Regions from separate parts of the Paraburkholderia sp. BR14374 genome, predicted to be linked through region 2. Evidence: riboswitches for the same ligand, from Rfam matches in the RefSeq annotation. Region 2 holds a riboswitch; the other holds the start of a gene.
The links. Region 2 has a riboswitch for thiamine pyrophosphate ahead of thiC (phosphomethylpyrimidine synthase ThiC). Riboswitches for the same ligand answer to the same signal wherever they lie in the genome.

Region 1: another riboswitch for thiamine pyrophosphate. It lies ahead of AB3X86_RS29390 (FAD-dependent oxidoreductase); the one in region 2 lies ahead of thiC (phosphomethylpyrimidine synthase ThiC).

The regions. Positions count from the first base shown of each region.
Region 1 covers NZ_JBFPKF010000017.1:79,574-90,863, forward strand. Annotated here, with positions in the region: gene thiE (thiamine phosphate synthase) at 1-780, opposite strand, end outside; gene AB3X86_RS29380 (thiazole synthase) at 777-1,592, opposite strand; gene thiS (sulfur carrier protein ThiS) at 1,700-1,897, opposite strand; gene AB3X86_RS29390 (FAD-dependent oxidoreductase) at 1,963-3,093, opposite strand; TPP riboswitch at 3,315-3,438, opposite strand; gene AB3X86_RS29395 (ABC transporter ATP-binding protein/permease) at 3,871-5,622, shown strand; gene AB3X86_RS29400 (hypothetical protein) at 5,856-6,329, shown strand; gene AB3X86_RS29405 (hypothetical protein) at 6,394-7,062, shown strand; gene AB3X86_RS29410 (response regulator) at 7,164-7,907, shown strand; gene AB3X86_RS29415 (flagellar basal body L-ring protein FlgH) at 7,990-8,661, opposite strand; gene AB3X86_RS29420 (hypothetical protein) at 8,775-9,485, opposite strand; gene AB3X86_RS29425 (DUF6726 family protein) at 9,489-9,686, opposite strand; gene AB3X86_RS29430 (hypothetical protein) at 9,702-9,893, opposite strand; gene AB3X86_RS29435 (response regulator) at 10,285-11,025, shown strand; gene AB3X86_RS29440 (ATP-binding protein) at 11,022-11,290, shown strand, end outside.
Region 2 covers NZ_JBFPKF010000002.1:406,430-417,719, reverse strand. Annotated here, with positions in the region: gene AB3X86_RS05810 (hypothetical protein) at 84-527, shown strand; gene AB3X86_RS05805 (DUF3443 domain-containing protein) at 580-1,836, opposite strand; gene AB3X86_RS05800 (DUF2844 domain-containing protein) at 1,907-2,371, opposite strand; gene bamC (outer membrane protein assembly factor BamC) at 2,770-3,999, shown strand; gene AB3X86_RS05790 (DMT family transporter) at 4,084-5,013, opposite strand; gene AB3X86_RS05785 (L-lactate permease) at 5,305-6,903, opposite strand; gene AB3X86_RS05780 (hypothetical protein) at 7,122-7,589, opposite strand; gene AB3X86_RS05775 (glycine zipper 2TM domain-containing protein) at 7,834-8,058, opposite strand; gene thiC (phosphomethylpyrimidine synthase ThiC) at 8,209-10,140, opposite strand; TPP riboswitch at 10,229-10,346, opposite strand; gene AB3X86_RS05765 (GreA/GreB family elongation factor) at 10,488-10,892, opposite strand.

The sequences.
Region 1 (11,290 bases), on a different contig from region 2:
GCCCGCGTCGGCCAGCGCGGACAGATCCGCAGTATGAACGTCTTCCTGGCCGAGGTGCACGCCGTACGCGCCCGCCTCGAGCGCCGCCTGCCAGTGATCGTTGATGAACACCTGCGCGTCGTGCGCGCGGCCGGCGGCCACACAGCGGGCGATCTCGCGCTTCAGTTCGTCGGCGGGCTCGGCCGACTTGCGGCGCAACTGCACCGTCTTCACGCCGAACCCGACCACCCGCTCGACCCAGTCCGCGGTCGGCAGCACTGGATACAGGCCGAGCTTTTCCGGGCAGCGCGGGAACGCCCTGGCGGGTGCCGGCGGCAGGTCGGTAAGGCGCGGAAAGCGGCCGAGGTCGGACGGGAAAGCGTCGTCGGCGCGGGTCTCGTCGCCGTCGCGCCACGCGAGCGCGAGCACCAGCGCGTCGTGCGGATCGAAACCGCAGTCGAGGAACGCGGCCAGCGCGGGAATCCAGTCTTCCGCCAGATGGCCTTCGAGGCCGTATTTCTCACCGCCCAGATGCAGCGTCGCGCGGTTTTCCGCAGCGACGATCACGCCCGCGCCCCGCGTCAGCCAGCGCGCGATCTGCTCGCCGTGATGCTGCGCGTCGGCGATCACGATCAGGTCGCCACCGTTCGGTTCGTCCGGCGCGGTCAGGCAGATGCGCCACGGCGCGTGGGTAGGCGGCCAGTCGCCAAGCCGCGCGCGGATGCGCTCGGCGGCTTCGATGAGTTCGTCGGCCGTCGGCCAGAACAGATCGCGGTCCTTCAGCGTCAACGACTGCGTCATGCCGCACCTCCATCCTGATGCCAGAACGGCATGCCGACCACCGGCGTGCTCGCGTGCGCACTCTCGCGCTCGGCCATCGGGCCCGCGAGATACGCCTGCCGGCCCGCCTCGACGCCCAGCGCGAACGCGCGCGCCATCGCGTCGGGGTGCGTCGCCTGCGACACCGCCGTATTCAGCAGCACGCCGTCGAAGCCCCATTCCATCACCTGGGCCGCATGCGACGGCACGCCGAGCCCGGCATCGACGATCAGCGGCACGTCCGGCAGCCGCTCGCGCAACACGCGCAGCCCGTACGGATTGATCACGCCCTTGCCGGTGCCGATCGGCGCGCCCCACGGCATCAGCGCCTCGCAGCCGGCGTCGAGCAGACGGCGGCCGATCACCAGATCTTCGGTGCAGTACGGCAGCACCTTGAAGCCATCCTTGACGAGCCGCGCGGCGGCTTCGATCAGGCCGACCGGGTCGGGCTGCAGCGTGTAGTCGTCGCCGATCAGTTCGAGCTTGATCCACTCGGTCTCGAAGATTTCGCGCGCCATATGCGCGGTCGTCACCGCTTCGCCGACGCTCAGGCAGCCCGCCGTATTCGGCAGCAGCGGCACGCCGTGGCGCTTGAGCAGCTCGAAGAAGCCGGCTTCCGCGTTGCCCTCGTTCATCTGACGGCGCAGCGCGACGGTCACCATGCCGGGGCGCGCGGCGTCGATCGAATCGGACAGCGATTGCAGCGACGGGTAGCGCGACGTGCCGAGCAGCACGCGGCTTGCGAAAGTTTGACCGTATAGCGTCAGCGCGTCGGCGCTCTCGTGAGAAGTCATTTGCATCATCCTGGTTTGCCGTCGCGGCTACAACCGACCGCGTAACGGCAATGGGTTTTCGGCGACCGTTGTTGCATTTGGTAAGCAGCAGGCTGGCGCGAGCGCGCTCAGCCGCCCGCGACCGGCTGCACGACGTCGAGCCGATCGCCCGTTTGCAGCGCGCGCGCCGCATGCTGCGCACGCGCGACGAAATCGCCGTTGAGCGCGACCGCGAACGGCGGACGCGCGCCAAAGGCGGCAAGCGCATCGGCGACAGTCGCGCCCTCGGGCAGCGACAACGGCTTCTGATTGATATGAATGTCCATGGTGTTCGAATACGGTTCAATCGATGGCGCAAGCGGCATCGCGTGCGGCACGTTTGCCGCTACGCTCAGGCCGGCTCATGCGCGAAATGCTGTTGGAACAGCTCGCTCCATCGTGCGTCGCGCCGCCAGCCGGCGAATGCGTCGGCGTCCCGGACGCGGCCGTCGAGCAGCGCGCTCGCGAAGCGTACGGCTTCGTCGGCGACTTCCGGCGCGATCATAAAGCCGTGCCGATACAGGCCGTTCACGCGCAACGTGCGCGCGCCGTCCCACAGCAGCGCGGGACGGTGATCGGGCAAGGTCGGCCGGCACTGCGAATTCAGCTCGAGGATGCGCGCCTCGCCGAAGCCCGGATGCACCGAGAACGCCGCGCTCAGCAACTCGAGCGCCGAACGCACGCTGACGGGCGACATGTCCTCGCCCTCCACCTCGGTCGCGCCGATCACGTAGAGGCCGTTCTGCTTCGGCGCGATATACAGCGGGTAGCGCGGATGCAGCAGCCGCACCGGGCGAGTCAGCTGCAGGTGAGGTGCATGCACGCGCGCAACTTCTCCGCGGATGCCGCGCAGCGTCGGCAGCACAGGCTTTGCGCCGAGCCCGCGGCAATCGATCGTGATACCGGCGTCGGGCAGCGACGCGTCGTCGATCGGCGTGTTCCAGTGCGTGTCGACGCCGCGCTCGGCAAGCCCCGCGGCGAGCGCGGACAGCACCTGGCGGTTGTCGAGCTGGCCCTCGCGCGGCAGTAGCCAGCCCTGATTGAAGCGGCCGGCCAACGCGGGTTCGGCGGCGCCGAGCTGCGCGCCCGAAAGCGCGACGAACCCGCCGTCGAGCAACTCTGCCGGCGCGTTCGCGCGCACGCGGCGCTCGAACAGCGGCGCCTCCGTGCGATCCGCGTGATGCCAGACGACGAGCGTGCCGTTGCGCTGGAAAAACACCGGCTCCGGCAGTTCGGCGAGCACCCGCGGCCAGCTTTCGAGCGAACTCGCACCGAGCCGTGTGATCAGCAGTTCGGCGCTGGCGGCTTCTGCCAGCGGCGCGAGCATCGCCGCGGCGACCCACGCGGCAGCCTGCGAGCCGGCGGCATCGCCGCGCTCATAGAGCGCCACGCGATGTCCGTCGCCCGCGAGGTGCCACGCGACCAGCCGGCCGCACAAACCGCCGCCGAGCACGGCGAAATCAGGTCGAGCGGAATGGCTCATCGCTCGCGCTCCGTTTGACAGCGGCGGGCGAAACCAAAGCGGCACGGCACGCCGGAGCCGGCGTGACGAAGAGAAAGATGCATGTCTGAAGAATAGGCGGTCATCGAGTCCTTTCCGTACGGCCAAAAACGCACGTACCCAGGACGAAACCGGCGGGTGAAGCCGGCCGGTCACGGCGTGCGCATGTGAGCTGCGCTCGCCGCCCGGCGGGGAATGGAAGACGGTTGCTTCCGGAAACTTCCCGCGCCGGTATTACCCGGATCGGGTGCAAAGGGTCTCTCTCAGCCTCGCCGCCCCGGCATGAAAATCATGCCGCCTGTGGGCAAAGCACCCCTGTTTCGTCGCAGGTCATTAGACCATAAAAGGCGCGGCGCCCGCAAACCAGCGGTCCGCCGTCGCTGCCGCGATTTTGATCTGGCACCGTCTAGCGATATGCCGATGCGAAGCGGCCCGGCGCTCTGGCACAATGCCGTGACCGGTGCCGAAAAAACGCGGCGCGCGCGGCACTCGTGGCCGCATGCGTGGCGGCGGCATCCCGGCGGACGCCGGCCCCGAAAAATTAATTTTCGCTTAAGGGCGTCACGCCAGAATCGGGCGCCCGTCCGGACTCGCGTTCATCGAGCGCGATGGCGCGATGCCCGGCCAGGTATCGCAGACCCGCCTCAGCCACGGCCTCGCAAAGGGCCGGCTGTCAGCGGGATCGCCCGACATGGGTCAACAGATCCGACCCGTACGCCGCCGGAATGCGCTTTGGGTCAGCACTTCATCAGGACGCTCATGACACCACATACTTCCGCCAGCCCCGCGCTGCCGTCCGACGAAAAGGTCTCCGCCTGGAGCCTGATCAAGCCTTACTGGGTTTCCGAGGAACGAGGCATCGCATGGGGGCTGCTCATTACGATCATCGTGATGAACCTGCTCGTCGTCTGGATCAACGTGCGCCTGAATAGCTGGAGCAGGGACTTCTACAACGCGCTGCAGGAGAAGAACGTCCACGACTTCCCGCATCTGCTGATGATTTTTACCGGACTCGCGTTCGGCTTCATCATCCTCGCCGTGTATGGACGCTATCTGCGTCAGATGCTCGGCTTCCGCTGGCGCCAGTGGCTGACCACCCGCTACCTGAACGAGTGGCTCAACGACAGCGCGTTCTACCGCATCGAGCGCGACCGTCTCGCCGACAACCCCGACCAGCGGATCAGCGACGACCTGCAGTCGTTCGCGACCACCACGCTGTCGCTGACGCTCGATCTGCTGTCGACCGTCGTCACGCTGGTGTCGTTCATCACGATCCTGTGGACGCTCGCGGGCGCGCTGAGTATTTCGCTCGGCGGCATGCCGCTGCATATCCCCGGCTATATGGTTTGGGCCGCCGCGCTGTATGCGGTGGTCGGTTCGCTGCTGATGCAGAAGGTCGGCCATCCGCTCGTGTCGATCAACTATCAGGCGCAGAAAGTCGAGGCGGATTTCCGATTCGGTCTGATCCGGCTGCGTGAGAACGCCGAGCAGATCGCGTTCTACAACGGCATGGAAACCGAGAAGACGAACGCGCGCACGTTGTTCGGCCGCATCCGCGACAACTGGTGGCAGGTGATGAAGTACACGAAGCGCCTGACATTCGTGCTGAGCTTCTACGGCCAGATCGCGATCATTTTCCCGATCGTCGTCGCCGCGCCGCGCTACTTCGCGGGCGCGTTCACGTTCGGCGTGCTGATGCAGATTTCGAGCGCGTTCGGCACCGTCAGCGATTCGTTCTCGTGGTTCATCAACAGTTATACGAGCCTCGTCGAATGGCGCGCGACCGTGAACCGGTTGCGCGAATTCAAGCGCGTCGTGCATTCGCCGCGTCTGAAGGAATCGGTGTCGCCGGCCACGGAACACGGCGGCATCAATCTGCATTTCGTCGACAGCAACTCGCTTACCACCGACAGCCTCACGCTCGCGCTGCCCAATGGCAACCCGCTGTCGCGCATCCGCGATATCGCGATCCGGCCGGGCTCGCGCTGGCTCGTGCGCGGTCCGTCGGGCGCCGGCAAGAGCACGCTGATGCGCGCGCTCGCGGGCCTGTGGCCGTTCGGCGACGGCTCGATCGACGCGCCGGTCAACGCGCGCATGATGTTCATTCCGCAGGTCAGCTACATGCCGATCGGCACGCTGAAGGCGGCGCTCGCGTATCCGTCGGCGGCGGACACCTATGGCGACGACGAATGCCGCGACGCGCTCATCACCTGCCATCTGTCGGAATACGCGGACCGTCTGCAGGAAACGGGGCACTGGACCCGCGTGCTGTCGCCGGGTGAGCAGCAGCGCTTCGCCGCCGCGCGCGTGCTGCTGCACAAGCCCGACTACCTGTTCCTCGACGAAGCGACCAGCGCGCTCGACGCGGAAAACGAGGCGCGACTCTATCGACTGTTTACCGAGCGGCTGCCGAAGGCGGCGATCGTCAGCGTCGCGCATCGCGAATCGCTTGCTGCGTTCCATGACGAAACGCTCGACGTCGAGCGTTCGGCCGAAGCGATAGCGGCGTGAGCGACGCGCACAGCCTCACTTCAATTAAGCGCACGACGCCGCCCCCGCACGTCGTGCGCAACATCCGGAAAGACACGAGAAGAGTTCGGAAGCATTTGCGAAGCGCGCAAGCTGTTCCGCGCTTTGAAAATGCCCGCGAGCAGCGACGATAGTCGTACGGGCCGCGCCATGCGTCGGCCTTCGTTGACGTCTGTCACGTCTTTGATCGCAACCGCTCTCCGGACTTCTCGCCCATGTCATTCGCTCGCCGTGTTTCACCTCTGCTTCCGACTTTGCTCCCGCGCCTCGCGCTCGCCTGTGGCGCGGCGCTCCTCTTCACGAACGCCGTCGACGCCGCGCAAACCGCCGAGCCGAACCAGCCTGCGGATATCTGCGCGGCGCTCACGCACATCGTCGATGCGAGCGACTTCCGGCAACTGCCGAACCAGACCGCCGCGCAACTGCCGGGCGTCTCCCATTCCGACGATTGCCGCGCTACCGCGCACGCGTACGACTGCCACTGGCGCGCGCACTGGCAAGCCGACGGCGTCATCAACGATCCGCTCGAAGAACTCGGCGCCGACATCGCCGCCTGCTTTCCGCGCGTCGTGCACGACGTCAACACACCCGTGCGCCAGCATTTCGTCGTGACCACCGACGCGCGCCGCGTGAACGTCACCGCAAGCGTGCAAGGCCAGAACGAACTGCGACTGCGCGTGACGCGCTGAGCGCGCGGCCGTCGCTGCTTTCGATGACCCAGCGAATCTCGTGACCGGGATCGGGCGCTGCCTCATGACCTCGCCGCCGACCGTGCGCGCGCCAGCCGCAACCAAGCGTTCGCGCCTGGGTCCGATCGCCTCGCTGATATCCCGGCGTCGCTGCGCCCTTGCCGCCTTCGCCGCGACGCTGACACTCACGCTCGACGGTTGTGCATGGACGCTGATCCAGGCCGCCGATGCCACCGGTTCCGTGATCCAGGCCGGCTACGCGATCGCGTCGAACTACTCGTCGCCGACCTTCGTCAACGGCCGGCCCGCCGATGTGCAGCACGTGTGCATCGAAGTGAATCCGACGGTGTCGGTCGGCGATTTCGTGCCGGCGCTGCAGCTCGCACTCGAGCGGCGCGGCATTCGTTCGGACGTCTACAATCCGGGCACCTCGCCGGCCGGCTGCGAAGCGAGGATCGTCTACAACGCCGCGATCGACTATGGGCGCCGCTCGTTCAGCGACGAATCCATCCAGTACCTGTCGATCATCGATCTGACGCTGATCCAGAGCGGCCGCATTCTCGTCACCGCGCGCTATCAGACCGGCGGCCTGAACACCGACCGCTTCTCGTCGGCCTCGGTGAAGCTCGGCGGGTTGATCGAGCGGATGGTCGTCGATCGGACCGATTTCGCGCGCCAGGAGCAGCAACAGCAGACCCTGCAAACCTCGCAGGCCTTCCCGCCGACCCGCTGAAGACCCGCGGCTGTGCGTTCGCTTGCAGCGCCTTACACGGGAAAGGATTGGAAAGCGGTATGCGCTTTGCGCGGCCCGTGCGCATCACTAAGATGACCTGAATGAACCAGACCATCCTGATCGTCGATGACGATCCCGTCGTACGCGAACTCGTCAGCGAATATCTGCACGGGCGCGGCTTCAACGTCTCCACCCTCGAAAATGGCTTGGCGTTGCAGCGCAGATTGCAGCGGGAGCGTCCCGCGCTCGTCGTGCTCGACATCATGATGCCGGAGCTCGATGGCATCAGCGCGCTGCGCGCGTTGCGCGTCGCCGGCGACGACATTCCCGTGATTCTGCTGACCGCGCGCGCCGATCCGATCGATCGCGTGATCGGCCTCGAACTGGGCGCCGACGACTATCTCGGCAAGCCGTTCGAACCGAGCGAGCTCGTCGCGCGGATTCGCACGGTGTTGCGGCGTCGCGGCTCGATCGCGCCGGGCGCGCCGGAGCAACGCGCGCCCTATCATTTCGGCCGCTTCGAAGTGAACTTCCCCGCGCGCGAACTGCGCCGCGACGGCGAACGCATCACGCTGCGTTCGAGCGAATTCGCGATGCTGAAGGTGTTCGTCACGCACGCGATGACCGTGCTTACACGTGCGCAGCTGCTCGAGAAACTGCACGGCAATAGCGAAGCGCATCGCAATCGCAGTCTCGACGTATCGATCTGGCGCTTGCGTCGGCTGATCGAAGTGGACCCATCGGAACCGCGCTACGTGCAGACGGTGTGGGGACGCGGCTATGTGTTCGTGCCGGATGGCGAGCTCGGCGCGGCCGAACGCGGGCTCGCGCCGCCGCTCGGCTAGCGGCGCGAGTCGATCTGATCGGAGCCGGTTGATGCGATCTGCGCGTCGCGCACAATGCGCAGCGCGCTGACGCGGCTGACGGTCAAAACGTCAGCACACTCAGAAACATCCGCTGCAGCCAGCCCATCGTCGTCGCGTCGTTGACCATGCCGAGGCCCGCCTGTTCGATACGCGCGTTCGCGACCTTGCTCGACGCAACGTAATTGCCTGCTTCGATATCCTTGGGATTGACGATGCCCGACAACCGAAGACGGTCGCGGGTACCGCTCATCGCGATCACCTTCTCGCCCGACACGACGAGATTGCCGCCCGACACCGTGCCGATCACGGTCACGGCGAGCGTGCCCGTCATATCGCTGATGTCGCGCAGATTGCCTTGCCCCTTGTAGTCGGTGCTGGCCGAGCCGATGTTGAACAGTTTCGCGAGCCGCGCGGCGGCGTTCGTCGATTGGTCCGCGGCGGTCGCGGTGATGCTGCTCGCGCGGTTCGCCGATGCGCTCGCGCTGTTGTTGCCGCTATACGATTCGGACAGCCGGATCGTCAGCACGTCGCCGATATGCTGCGCGCGCGGCGTCTCGTACAGCAGCAGCGGCGCGCCGGCCTGATAGATCGCGCCTTGCGTGTTGACGTTCAACGGCGCGGACGCAAGCGGCGGCGCCATCGGCGTTTCGACGATCGACTTGGTCTGCGTATTCGAACAGGCCGCGAGACAGCTCGCGGCGCCGAGCACCAGGATGAGTCGTAGTGCGGTCATGCTGACTCCGTGGCGAGAAAGATGAAAAGGAGTTAAAGCGTGGCGGCGCTAGCCAGACGCCACCCGCTTTCGGCGTTGGGTTCGCACCGATAATCAGGCTTGCCAGGCAATCATCAGCCCGCGTCGGCGCCGCTCGCCTGCCACTGCCGCACGACCGCTTTCATCCACGCATCCGAGCCCTTCAGCAGATACGTGAGCGTGCCGTTGCGGCTACCCGGCAGAAAGCACAGCGTGATCGAACTGACCGCGTTCTCCCATACGTACATCGGCATCGCGCCCGGCGCCGCCGCGTTGCGCGTCGCGAGACGCGGCGGCCCATAACGATCCTCGAGCGCGTCGCGCAGATCCTCCGCGGTCAGCTCGTCGATCACGAACGACATCTCGTAGAGACGCAATGCGCCTTGCCCGTCGATGCGCGTGAAGCGCATCACGTGTTCGAGCGCCGGCGCGCCATCCACCACCGCCTGCGACACCGCCCAGCGCTGATCGTCGCGATGCGCCCAGCGGCACGCGACGCTCAGGCTATCGTGCGATTTCAGCCGCATGCCGAGCGCTCCCGCCTGCACGTCGGTCTCGCAGATCGGCACGCTGCCGACCGGCGTCGCGCGCACGGCCGAGCCCGCGCGGAATTCGTCGATCGTGATGCCGAGCGCGACACCCCGAAACGAAAACGGCGTATCCGGCGAGCGCCGCCGCGTGTCGGTGACGACGCTATTCGATGCGCTGACCGCCTTCGGACTGCGCGCGACAGGCTGCGCATGCGCGGCACACGCCAGCACACCGCCGACCAGCATCAATGCACCAACCATCCTGGTGAGCATCATGATTCAATCGATCGCGGAAGCACACATGTCGAAGGGCGTCGCCGCCGCATGGCCGACGACCGGCAGCACTTTCAGGGTCGCCGCCGTGACCCGGCATGGCAGCGCCGCGGCGCCGCAGCCGCCGAGCGGCAACAGCAGTGCGCCGGCAACGAGCCACGCCACGACGCGACGCGGATGCTCAGTAGTTCTGGATAACGGCACGCGGACCTCGCCGGTTCACGCGGTCGTGTTGACCAGATGGCCGATGAGCCCCGTCCCCGGCGCAGGCAGTGCAGGCTGCGCGAGCGCGCTGCTTTGCTGCGATTTCGCCGCTGCACCGGTGGGGCTGGAACTGGTGGACTTCTCCGTGGCTGGCGTCTTCGCCAGCGTGGAGAACGGCGTGGAACTGAGGGTGCTGTGGATCGTCATGATGGACCTCGCGAAGGCGCGCATTGCGCGCGGGTGTCGGTTGAGCGCCGCGAGCCGTCATCCGAGGCAGCTGGCCTCGTTCGGCGTGCGGCGCGACTTGCTGCGCAACGAATCATCGCGCCGCGCAGGCGCCGACGATGGGCGAAGCAAAGCACGCTTTCGCGCGGTTGTTACGACCCGTTCCGTGGGCTTGCGAGGGCTTTCGAGTGCTTGCCAGGCGTTGTCATCGCGTGGCGGTCGTTGCGGAGAGCAGGATCAGGCAGTGCTAAAGTAGGCGCGGAACCTTCGCTGACCGCCCCGGCGCAAGCCCGCCAGCGCCACGTGGCGCACAGTAAGCGTTGGTAAGGAAATGCGCGGTCGCGCGTCGGGCGCGCCAGTCTAGAATTTCGCCATGAATCCACAGGTCCTTATCGTCGACGACGATCCGGTCGTACGCGATCTGCTTTGCAAGTTTCTGCAGTCGAACGGCTTCGATGCGTCCGTGCTGCATGACGGCACTCATTTGCAGCGTCGTCTTGAGCGCGAGCGGCCGTCGGTCGTCGTGCTCGACATCATGATGCCGAACACCGACGGCCTGCGCGCGCTCACCGCGTTGCGCGCCGCCGGCGACGACATCCCGGTGATCTTCGTGACCGCGCGCGGCACGGTGGCCGATCGCATCGTCGGTCTGTCGCTCGGCGCGGACGACTATCTGACCAAGCCATTCGATCCGCGCGAACTGCTGGTGCGCATCCAGACCGTGCTGCGCCGGCGCGGGCCATCCACCACGAGCGCGCCGGAAGCACGCAAGCGCTATCGCTTCGGTCCGTTCGAACTGGACTTCGCGACGCGCTCGCTGAGCCGCGACGACGCCAAGCTGCCGCTGCGCGACAGCGAATTCGCGCTGCTGAAGATCTTCGTCAACAATCCGTACAAGGTGCTGTCGCGCGTGCTGATTCACGATCTCGTGCATCGCGACGACCTCGCGTTCCGCGACCGCAGCCTCGACGTGCCGATCTGGCGCCTGCGCCGCGTGATCGAGGACGACCCGTCGAACCCGTGCTATGTGCAAACGGTGCGCGGCAAGGGCTATGTGTTCGTGCCCGACGCCAATGGCACCCCCTTCGAGGACGGGGGCGCCCCGAGCGCATGAGAAATCCGCTGAACACGCTGTTCGGCAGAATGGCGTTGCTGTCGGCGGCAGTGCTGTTCGCGATTCAGGCGAGCTGGTTCGTGCTGGTGACGATGCAGCCGCCGCGCCATGAAATCGACGGCTTCGCGCGCGGCATTCTGCTGGTGCTGCAGGCGATCAACGGCGAGCCGATCAAGGGCGCCGCGCTCGCGCCGGCGATGCGCGTGCATCTGGTACCCACCTGGAACATGCCGACCAGCGTGCATCTGCGCGAGCCGCACGAGCA
Region 2 (11,290 bases):
GGGCGGCCGGCCAACACGATGCCGATGCGCCGCGTCAAGGTCAAGCGGCTACAATGGCCGGGACCTCGAACAACGGAATATCGATGAAGATTCGCCTTCTCTCTGTCGCCTGTCTCGCGAGCGCCGCGGCGCTGCTGGCGGCCTGCACCATCGTCACCCGCAACTCGAGCGCCTGTGAACAATTGATGCGCAGCAAGCTGGCCGAGCCGTCGTCGGGGATGTCGTCAGATCGGCTGCGGGTCACGCATCGCGGGGCCGCGATTCGCGGCTCGCGGGTCGTGGTGGAGGGGACCATCGAGCATGCGGTGAGCGCGTCCGCGACCGGGGCTTCCGCGCCGCTCACGGCATCGGCGTCGCAAGCGGCCTCCGAGGCCAAGGTGGCCGCGAAGCCGGCCCAGCCGTCGAGGGTCCGCACGCCGGCCGCCGCCGAATGCACATTCCACGGCGAACAGCTCGACGTATTCCGCTGGCTCGCGCCGCCGCAGCTGGCCACGCCGGCAGCACAACCGGACAGCGCGGCGGGCTGAGTTCGCAGCCGCGCGCGCCGCACCGTCGCTGCGCATCCAACCCAGGCAACCCTCAGAACGCGTAATACGGTCCCTGGCCGGCCGACGTATTGCGCGTCGCAATCGCCGTGTAAATGCGTTTGCCGTAAAAGAACGGCAAGCCCCAGCCGAAACCCAGACTCGAATTGCCGGCGAGATTGTCGAACGCGTTGTTCGACGACGAAAACAGCGTGTTCGAATTGGCGATGTCGAACGAAACCGTGCTTGACACGCCATCGATGCCGGTGATCGACGCGCTTGCCGACTGCGTCGAAGTCGGGCAGTACCAGAAGCCGCACAACGGGAACTGCGTCGAGTGGAAGAAGAGGCCGTTCGAGCCGCTGTCGAGATAGCTCACCGCATAGGTCAGGCCGCCGGTGTTCGTCGTCACGTAACCGGTCGCCGAGTTCGCTCTCAGAACGTTCGTGCCCGTCAGCGTATTGTTCGACTGGGTGCCGATGCCGAAGATCAGCGAGCCTGACACGCTCGCCGCGCCCGCATCGGCGACGGCGGGCAGGTCGATCACGACGCCGTTGTTATCGAGCGGGAAGCTGCTGACCGGATTGGTCACCTGCTGCGCTAGCGGCTGCGCGGTCGGGCTGCAGCCGCTCGTCGTGCAGCTGTAGTACCAGCGCGGCAACGCGGAGTTCGCGCAGCCGTTGCCGCAGTCGACCGGGAACAGGCCCACGCCAAGGATGCCATTCGCGTGCAGGCTCGATACGGTCAGCAGCGACGCGCCGCCGGAGTTCGCGCAGTCGGCGGGTGCGCCGGGCAGCGCGCTCTCGGCGATCAGTTGGATCGGAATCGATGACGCCTGTTGGCCAGCCATGCGTACGTCCGCGGTGTGAATCGAGCCCCACGCGTAGCCGCTGCCGAATACCGCACATTCGGCGCTTACGCCGCTGCCCGCGGCGATGGTCGGCAGCGACAGGGTGGTCGGCAGCGCCGATGCGAGGATGCGCAGGCCGTTCGAGCCGGTGTCCACCTGGATGTCGTCGATCGTTGCGCAGTTGCCGGTGCCGGCCTGGCAGACGGTGACGCTCGTCATCAGCATATTGCGCGTATTGCCGGGCGATACGCCGACCGTGACCGGCTGCACGTTGGGCGTGGTCGATTGCGGCACGTTCGCGCTGGGAGTCGGCGCGGTCGCGGAACTGGTCGGCGCGCTCGCGGACGGCGTCGAGCCGGAGCCGGACGAGCCGGACGAGGAACTGCCGCCTGCGCCGCCGCAGCCGACGAGGGCCGCGCAGACGATCATAAGCAGGGCATGGAAACGCAAGGCGGATTTCATGGCGTGGCGGTCCGTCTGGTGGAACTCAGGCGTGAAAGGGGGCGCGAGCGACGCGTGCGGGGCGCGCGCGTCACTGGATGTCGTCGGAGGTGACGCCGGCGGGCAAAGCCGCCGGCAGCCACGCGCGGCCGACGTAGCCACGCATCGGTCCGCCGGACTCGACGATCACGTCGGAGCGCGCGACCCGCGACGAATGCAAATTGCCGCTGCCGGCCGCCGCCGCCGCGCCGGTCTTGTACGAGTCGCCGTGTTTGCCGAGCAGCGCGCGCAGATCCGGCATCGTCGGGCCTTGCCATGCGTAGGCGACGATCAGGCCGGTGCTGGTCGCGTATTCGTTGATGGTGGTATTGCCGGCGTCGGTCCACGTGCGCGCGCGCAATGCGCCATTGAGCAGCGTGCGCGGAGCGCTCGCGCCCGCCACCGCCTGGCTCGGCATTGTGCCGCCCAATTCGGCATGCGCGCCGAAGCTCGCGCAGCACGCGACGACGGCGATCATTGAGGCGATCGCGGATGGATGGAGATTGAACCTGGACATGAGGCCTTCCTCGTTTGGTGCCGGATTTTTATTGAGATAACTCGATTAACGTAGCACCGGTTTTCTTCTGGTCTTTGCACACCTGCGGCGGACAGGACCGCACGCCATGTGGAAAACAAGCCGCATGCAAACCGGAAGCCCTTATGCGGCGGGCATCCGGCGAAGACTTTGGGAATACTCCCAAGGTCAACTCGAAAGTGTCATTGAGTGTTAAATTTACCTCATAAGAGGGCAAATAGCGTGACGCGCACGGCCTTTTTTCCGTGGCCGTTGCGTCGCCGTGGCATGTGGCGAGTCCCGGGCAAACCCCAGTTTTTGCACACGCCTCGCCGGGACCGGTAAAATGTTGGGTTGATCCACGGAAACTTGCCGTGGCGTAGCGGAAGGATTCCCCGAACATGACTGATTTTCGTCTCACCAAGCGGTTTGCAGTAATGCTCATGGCAGGCGGGCTGGTCGCCGGCTGCGGTACCTCGTCGCCGACCAAAATCGACTATAGGAGCGACTCCCGTTCGAAGCAGGTATCGCTTGCCGTACCGCCGAACATGATCGACGAGACGGCCGATCAGCGTTCGCTGCCGCCGCAGGGCGGCGAAACCTCGTTGTCCACGCTGAAACAGGTGCAGGCGCAGGCGCCGGCCGGCGACGCGGTTGCGGTCGTGCCGCCCGTCCAGGGCATCCACATCCAGCGCGACGGCACCGAAAGCTGGCTCGTGATCGACAACAAAACGCCCGATCAGGCCTGGCCGCAAATCCGCCGCTTCTGGCAGGAGCAGGGCTTCCTACTCGTCGTCGACCAGCGCGACAAGGGCGTGATGGAAACCGACTGGAACGAAACCCACGCGCAGATCAACGACGGCTTTATCCGCAACACGCTGTCGAAGGCGATGGGCAACAGCTACGTGAGCTCGGAGCGCAACAAGTTCCGCACGCGTCTCGAAGCCGCGCCGAAGGGCGGCACTTACGTGTTCGTCAGCCAGAAAGGCATGCGTGAGGCGATCACCGGTACGAACAACGAGTCGACCCAGTGGCAACCCAAGCCGAACGACCCGGCGCTCGAGCAGGAATATCTGAAGCGCCTGATGGCCTCGCTCGCGCGGGCTGAATCGGGTGCGGGTGGCACGCAGAATGCCGAGCTGTCGCCTGCGGGCACGCAGTTCGCGCCGAACGCGGCGACGGCGGGTGCCAAGTCGGCGACGGCCGCCGTTGTCGCGCAGAACGTCGCGCTGGCGGCCCAGCCGTCGACGCCGGACGTGGATTCGGCCAACAACACGTCGGCGCAGCTGTCATCGACCGAGCTTACGCTCGGCGAGCCGTATGACCGTGCGTGGCTGCGCGTGGGCCTCGCGCTCGATCGCAGCAATTTCACGGTCGACGACCGCGACGTGAGCCGCGGCCTGTATTTCGTGCGCTACGTCGATCCGAAGGATATGTCGTCGGCCCAGCAGGGCTTCTGGAGCCAGGTCTTCCACGGCCGGAAGGAGAAGGTCGCCAAGGAGTATCGCGTGAACGTGCGCGCGGTGACGCCGGATCAGACCCGCGTGGCTGTGGTCGACGACAAGGGCCAGGTCGACGAAAGCTCGCAGGCCAAGCAGATCATGAGCCTGATGGCCTATCAGCTGCGCTGATACGAGAGCCTCGCGGCCAACGCCGCCGGTTCGACGAAAAAACCGCCCGGAGCAATCCGGGCGGTTTTTTTTTCGACCGCTTACTCAGGTATCCGCGCGCCGCCGCGAGCCGACCCACGGCAAGCGCTTGATTACGCCGGTCGCCAACGCGGTGCCGACCAGAATCACCGCGCACCCTTCGAGCATGCCGGGCGACACCGTCTCGCCGAGAAACAGCGCGCCCCACAGAATGCCGAAGATCGGAATCACGAAGGTCACGGTGATCGCGCGTGTCGGCCCCGCGACCGCGATCAGATGGAAGAACAGCATGTACGCGATGCCGGTGCAGGCGACGCCGAGCGCGATCACCGCGCCCCACGCGCGCAGCGAGATCGGCGCGGCGGGCCAGTAGATCACCGCGAGCGGCAGCAATACGATCGTCGCGCCGATCATCGTGCCGGTCGCGACAGTGAGCGCGTCGACGCCAGTCAGGTGACGCTTCGTGTAATTGGCCGCGATGCCATAGAGCAGCGTGGCGCCAAGCGCGGCGCCGGCCGCGAGTGCGACGGTGAGCGGCGAGGCGGCCGAGCCGTCCGGCGTCGCGATCTGGTCCCACACGAGCATCAGGACGCCGAGAAAGCCGACCACGAGGCCGAGCGTGCGCAGCGCGCTGAGCCGGTCGCGCAGCCACAGAAAGCCGACCAGCGCGCCCCACAGTGGCGCACACGCATTGATCACCGACGTGACGCCCGCCGACAGCGTCAGCTCGGCATACGCGAACAGACAGAATGGCGCCGCCGAATTGAGGATGCCGACCACGAGCAGCGGCACCGCGTGCGTGCGCAACACCGTGGCGGACTGTTGCAGCGGTCGTCGCGCGATCAGCACGATCGCGAGAAAGAGGGCGCCGATGCCGACGCGCAGCGCCATCAGCGGCGCGACGCCGAAGTCGGTCACGCCGACGCGGATGAACAGGAACGATGCGCCCCACAGGGCGGCGAGGATCAGCAGTTGCAGAAGGTTTCTGGCTTTCATTGGAATGGCGCCGCGCGCAGTTGAGTCGAGACGCCAGCTCATCCTAACAGTGCGATCGCGCGATTCGTTTCAATGCGGGATGAAACGGCAAGATCCGGGAGACGGCCGCGTCCGGGTAGGTCGATCGTAAACGCCGCGAGGGTGCGCGCCAAACGAGCAATTCTCACCGATATGTGAGAAAAATTGCGATGCGGAGGAGCGGTAGCGGGGACGGAATTGCAAACGGCGCCCGCGATGCGCGGGCGCCGTCCGAAACAATGTGAATTGCGTTGCGCCGTCAGCGGCGCGAGCTCAGTGCGGAATCATCCATTGCAGGAAGTTCTGCTGCGCCCACACGAGAACACCGAGCAGCACCGTGAGCAGAATCGAATGCTTGAAGGTCTTGGCGAACACGACGCCTTCCTTGCCCTTCAAGTCGGTGGTCGCGACGCCGGTTGAAATGTTCTGCGGCGAGATCATCTTGCCCATCACGCCGCCCGACGAGTTGGTCGCCGCCATCAACACCGGATTCAGGTTCAGCTGCTTGGCCGCCACCACCTGCAGATTGCCGAACAGCGCATTGCCCGACGTATCGCTGCCCGACAGGAACACCGCGATCCAGCCAAGGAACGCCGACACGAGCGGAAACACCGGCCCGACCGACGCGACTCCGAGGCCGAGCGTGTAGTTGAGGCCCGAGTAGTTCATCAGATACGCGAGGCCGACGATCGTCGCCACGGTCAGAATCGCGATGCGCGTTTGCACCCACGTGTCGGAGATCGCCTTGCCGAAGTCGGCGGGGGAGAGCCGCACGACGAACGCGGTGATGAGCGCCGCGACGAGGATCGCGGTGCCGGTCGCAAGCGGTTGGAAGTCCCAGATCGCGCCGTACGGCGTGTTGTACAGCGTGATGAACACGGCCTTGTCGAGACCCGGCCACGATACCTTGACGTCGCCGATCGTGAAGATCCTCGCGACCGTCCAGACGATCACGACAACCGACACGATGATCCACGGATACCAGCCCTGCACGCCGCTGATTTTGCCGCGCACCTCGTTGATGCGATCGACGTTGATCGCGAATTTCGGATCGGCGACGGGCTTCCAGACCCGCAGGAACGCCACGGTCAGGATCAACGAAACCAGCGAAGACAACACGTCGGTCAGGCTGTAGTTCACGAAGTTCGAGACGACGAACTGGGTCAGCGCGAAACTCAGGCCCGACACCAGCAGCACCGGCCAGATCCGCAGCATGTTGCGAAAGCCCGCGTACACGCCGATCACATAGAAGGGCAGCAGGACCGCAAAGAACGGCAATTGCCGCCCGACCATCTTGCCGAGCACATCGGACGGCAAATGCGTGACCGCGCCGAGGACCGTGATCGGCACGCCGAGCGCGCCGAACGCGACCGGCGCGGTATTGAAGATCAGCGTGAAGACCAGCGCTTCGAGCGTTGGAAAGCCGAGCATGATCAAGAGTGAGCTCGTGATCGCGACCGGAGTGCCGAAGCCCGAAATGCCCTCGAGCAGCGCGCCGAACGAAAAGCCGACGACGACGAGCACGATGCGCCGGTCGTTCGGCAGGTTGTCGATCATCCACAGGCGGAAGGCCTCGAAGCGTCCCGAGCGCTGCGCGATGTTGTACAGCAGGATCGCGGTGAACACGATCCACATCACTGGCCAGATCGCAAAGACGACGCCGGCCGCGACCGAGTTCAACGCGAGCCCGACCGGAAACTGCCAGATGAAAATCGCTACGATCAAACCGACGATCAATCCCGCGAGCGACGCCTGCCACGCTGGCCTGCGCGCCCAGCCGAGCAGCGCGAGCACGACGATGATCGGCAGCGCGGCGACGATAAACGACGCAAAAAGCGAATTACCGACTGGAGTGAGCAGTTGATGAAACATCATCTCTCCTTCGTTGTTGTGTAATTCGACGCGGGAGATTGCGCATGACGGCGCGTCGCTCTGCCACGCCGGACGCTCGCGAGTGGCCTCGACCAAGCGGCGGCGCCTGATTTAAGCGGGTGCTGCGTGCAACCTTTGAAGAATAGAGCGCCATATCGGCGAGTCAAGCCGGGAAAGTACGGGCGGGTGTGCGCGGTGGCGGGCGAACGAAAGACAGGTCAATGCCAGTGGCCGCCCCAATGGCCTCCCCAGTAGCCACCAATGCCGATCGCAATCGACGGTCCATAGTAGGCGGGATAGCCGTAATAGGCGGGATAAGGATAAGCGGGCGGCGGATAGTAGGCGGGATACGCCGGCGGCGCCACATACACGGGCGCCGCGGCTGCATAACCGGGCGGCATGTCCTGCGGCGCGACCTGCATTTGCGCCTGGGCTTGAGGCGTCTGCTGTGGATCGGTGGCCGGTGCGGTTTGGTCCGCTGTGGTCGCGGGCGCGGTCGAATAGTAAGACGTGTAATAGCCCGCGGGATAGTAGCCGGCGGGGTAATAGCAGCCGGCTAAAAACAGACTGGAGGCGAGCGCGGAAATCGCGGCGGCGGGCCGCGCGAAACTTGCGAAAAAACTGGATGCCTCGCGTGGCGTCGAGAGGCGCACCGCGCGAAGATGGGTGACGACGCGGGACTTCATAACGCGCTCCTCGATGAACCGATGCCGCCTCGCGCGACGTCGTTATGAGGAGCTTACGCTTCTGCCGCGGCAGCGCTGTGGCAAAACCGCAACCGCATATTTCAGTCTATTTCCACGCGCGCTGTCGGGACGAGGGCGCACCGCATTCGCGGCCCTCGTCAGTCCGGTGCGTGGTCGGAATAAATGCTTGGCTGTCCTGTATGAATCGTCAGACGCATCATCGGACGCAACGCTCGCTTGCCGCTCACTTGCCGATCTGGTTACCGATGACACCGCCCACGGCCGCGCCGCCCAACGTCGACAAGCCGCTGCCGCCGATCGCCGCGCCGGCCGCGCCGCCGACACCCGCGCCGATCGCGGTATCACGTGTGCGTGGGGACATGTCGCCGCATGCCGCGACACCCGCGACGAGCGAAAGCGCGACTGCGGCCGTGCCAAGACGAGTGCCGAGTTGACGGATCGATTTCATGATGCTGACTCCCTTCGTTGTTGGAACTAGTTGTTTCTTTCTGTCAGCACACAACGTGCCTGCTCGACGCGGCGGAATAAAAAAAGCCCGCCATGCCGGCGGGCTTCGATACTGCAGGGCGCTACTTCGCGCGCGCGTCGCGCAAGCCGCTTATTGCCGCTGATAAATCTCCGCGCCTTGCTTCATGAACTCGATCGACTTGACTTCCATGCCTTTCTGCAGCGCTTCGTTATCGCTGACGCCCTGTTGCGCGGCGAACTCGCGCACGTCCTGGGTGATCTTCATCGAGCAGAAGTGCGGGCCGCACATCGAGCAGAAATGCGCGACCTTGGCCGAATCCTTCGGCAGCGTCTCGTCGTGGAATTCACGCGCCTTGTCCGGGTCGAGACCGAGATTGAACTGGTCTTCCCAGCGGAATTCGAAGCGTGCCTTCGACAGCGCGTTGTCGCGTACCTGCGCGCCCGGATGACCCTTCGCGAGGTCCGCTGCGTGCGCCGCGAGCTTGTACGTGATGATGCCGGTCTTCACGTCGTCCTTGTTCGGCAGACCGAGGTGTTCCTTCGGCGTCACGTAGCACAGCATCGCGGTGCCGAACCAGCCGATCATCGCGGCGCCGATGCCCGACGTGATGTGGTCGTAGCCCGGCGCGATGTCGGTGGTCAGCGGCCCGAGCGTGTAGAACGGCGCTTCGTCGCACCAGTCGAGCTGCAGGTCCATGTTCTCCTTGATCAGCTGCATCGGCACATGGCCCGGACCTTCGATCATCACCTGCACGTCGTGCTTCCACGCGATCTGCGTGAGCTCGCCGAGCGTCTTCAGCTCGCCCAGTTGCGCTTCGTCGTTCGCGTCGTAGATCGAGCCGGGACGCAGGCCGTCGCCGAGCGAGAAGGCTACGTCGTAGGCCTTCATGATTTCGCAGATCTCTTCGAAGTGCTCGTACAGGAAGCTTTCCTTGTGATGCGCGAGACACCACTTCGCCATGATCGAGCCGCCGCGCGACACGATGCCGGTCATCCGGTTCGCGGTGAGCGGCACGTATTGCAGACGCACGCCCGCGTGGATCGTGAAGTAGTCGACGCCCTGCTCAGCCTGTTCAATGAGCGTGTCGCGGAAGATCTCCCACGTCAGATCTTCAGCCTTGCCGTTGACCTTTTCCAGCGCCTGGTAGATCGGCACCGTGCCGATCGGCACCGGGCTGTTGCGGATGATCCATTCGCGCGTTTCATGAATGTGCTTGCCGGTCGAAAGATCCATCACCGTGTCGCCGCCCCAGCGGATCGCCCACGTCATCTTGTCGACTTCCTCGCCGATGGAGGAGGTCACCGCCGAGTTGCCGATGTTCGCATTGACCTTCACGAGGAAGTTGCGGCCGATGATCATCGGCTCGCTCTCCGGGTGATTGATGTTGTTCGGGATGATCGCGCGGCCGCGCGCGATTTCCTCGCGCACGAATTCCGCGGTGATTTCGCTGAGACCGTTCGGACCGAACGCGCTCGCGCCGAACGCCTGGCCGGGGTGCTGGCGGCCCATCATCGCGGCGAGCTTCGCGCCGTTCGGGCCGCTCGCCTTCAAGGTCTCCAGATACTCGGCACGACGCTGGTTCTCGCGAATCGCGATGTATTCCATTTCCGGCGTGATGATGCCTTGCTTCGCGTAGTGCATCTGCGTGACGTTCTTGCCGGGGATCGCGCGGCGCGGCGTGCGATGCAGGCCCGGGAAACGCAGCTGCGCGGTGGCCGGATCGGCGGCGCGCTCGCGGCTGAAGCTGCTCGACAGACCGGTCAGCGGCTCGGTGTCGCCGCGCTCCTCGATCCACGCCTGACGCAGCGCGGGCAGACCCGCGCGGATGTCGATCTTCGCGTCCGGGTCGGAGTAGGGGCCCGACGTGTCGTACACGTAGATCGGCGGATTCTTTTCGCCGCCGAAGCTGTCGGGCGTGTCTGCCTGCGAGATTTCGCGCATCGGCACGCGGATGTCGGGGCGTGAGCCGGTCACGTAGACCTTGCGCGAATTCGGCAGCGGCGCGACGGCGGCCTCGTCCACATGGGCTTCGGCGGAAATAAACTTCGGATTGGCGTTCATGAAAGTCTCCGTACAAAGTGGGGCGGCTAAGCAGGAGACTGAGATGGAAGTGGTCGGAAATCGCTAAGAGGTGAGGCTGTTGAGGCTGGTGCGAGATCCGTACGCTTCCCTGCGCTGGCATTATCCAGATCAGGTTCAAAGGGTATTTCTCACCCACGCAACACGGACCTCCAGCTCCGCGCTACGCAGGACCCCCGCGTTAGCAGCGCACACGATACACCGCCCGCCCGCGGTTTGGCAACCTGTCTGAGTGATTCAAAAAACTGGTCCAGATGAATCCAGACATCTCCTATGCTTATTCCGAGACCGCATCAGACAGGGCAACTTACAGCAATGGAACAGCCGGCTTACAGCGAAAAATCGTCGGCGGCTTCGGGCTGATACAGAATTTTGTCGATCTTGAGCACTTGCTGATCGCCGCTGGGTGGCGTAAAGCTGATGCTCTCGCCGCGGCGCGCGCCGAGCAGCGCGAGGCCGGCCGGCGAGAATACGTTCAGCCGCCCTTGCGCGAAATCGGCGTTGGGCGGATAGACGACGGTCCACGTCATTTGTTCGCCGCTCGCCGAATCGATCAGCGTTGCTTGCGAGTTCATCGTGACGACGTCGGCCGGGATGTCGTGCGAGTCGACGATTACCGCGCGTTCGAGCACATCGTCGAGCATGTGCTGCAGCTTGGCGTTAGCGGCCGCATATTTCTCGAGGCGGGCCACGTCGAGTTCGGTCAGATAGCAGGTTTTGATCTTCTTCATCATCAGGACTCCGATAAGGCGGTGAAGGATGGCCGCGTGCGACGATCCCATGCGGGTGGTCGGCGAATGAGTGCGAATGGGAAAGCCCGGAGCCCGGCGACGCGGCCCCCGGGTATCGGCAGGCTACGTCAGCGAGGGCGCCGGGCGGCGTGAAGCGGGAGCATTCGGGACGTCTCGCCGGTGCCGTGCGGCGCGACGCCCGCGCGCGCGCAGCCGCCTGCGCGGCATGGGCGCAAGCGGGCGAGAGCACGAAAAGTCGGACGACGCAGCGAAGTCACGGGCAAAACGACCAGGTGATGGGAATAGCGAACGGCAGGTTGCCGCGCAGCAAAACGTGAAGCCCGCGACACCAGCGACGAAAGCTTGATGTTAGCACGCTGTCTCGGGCACTTCCGTTGGAG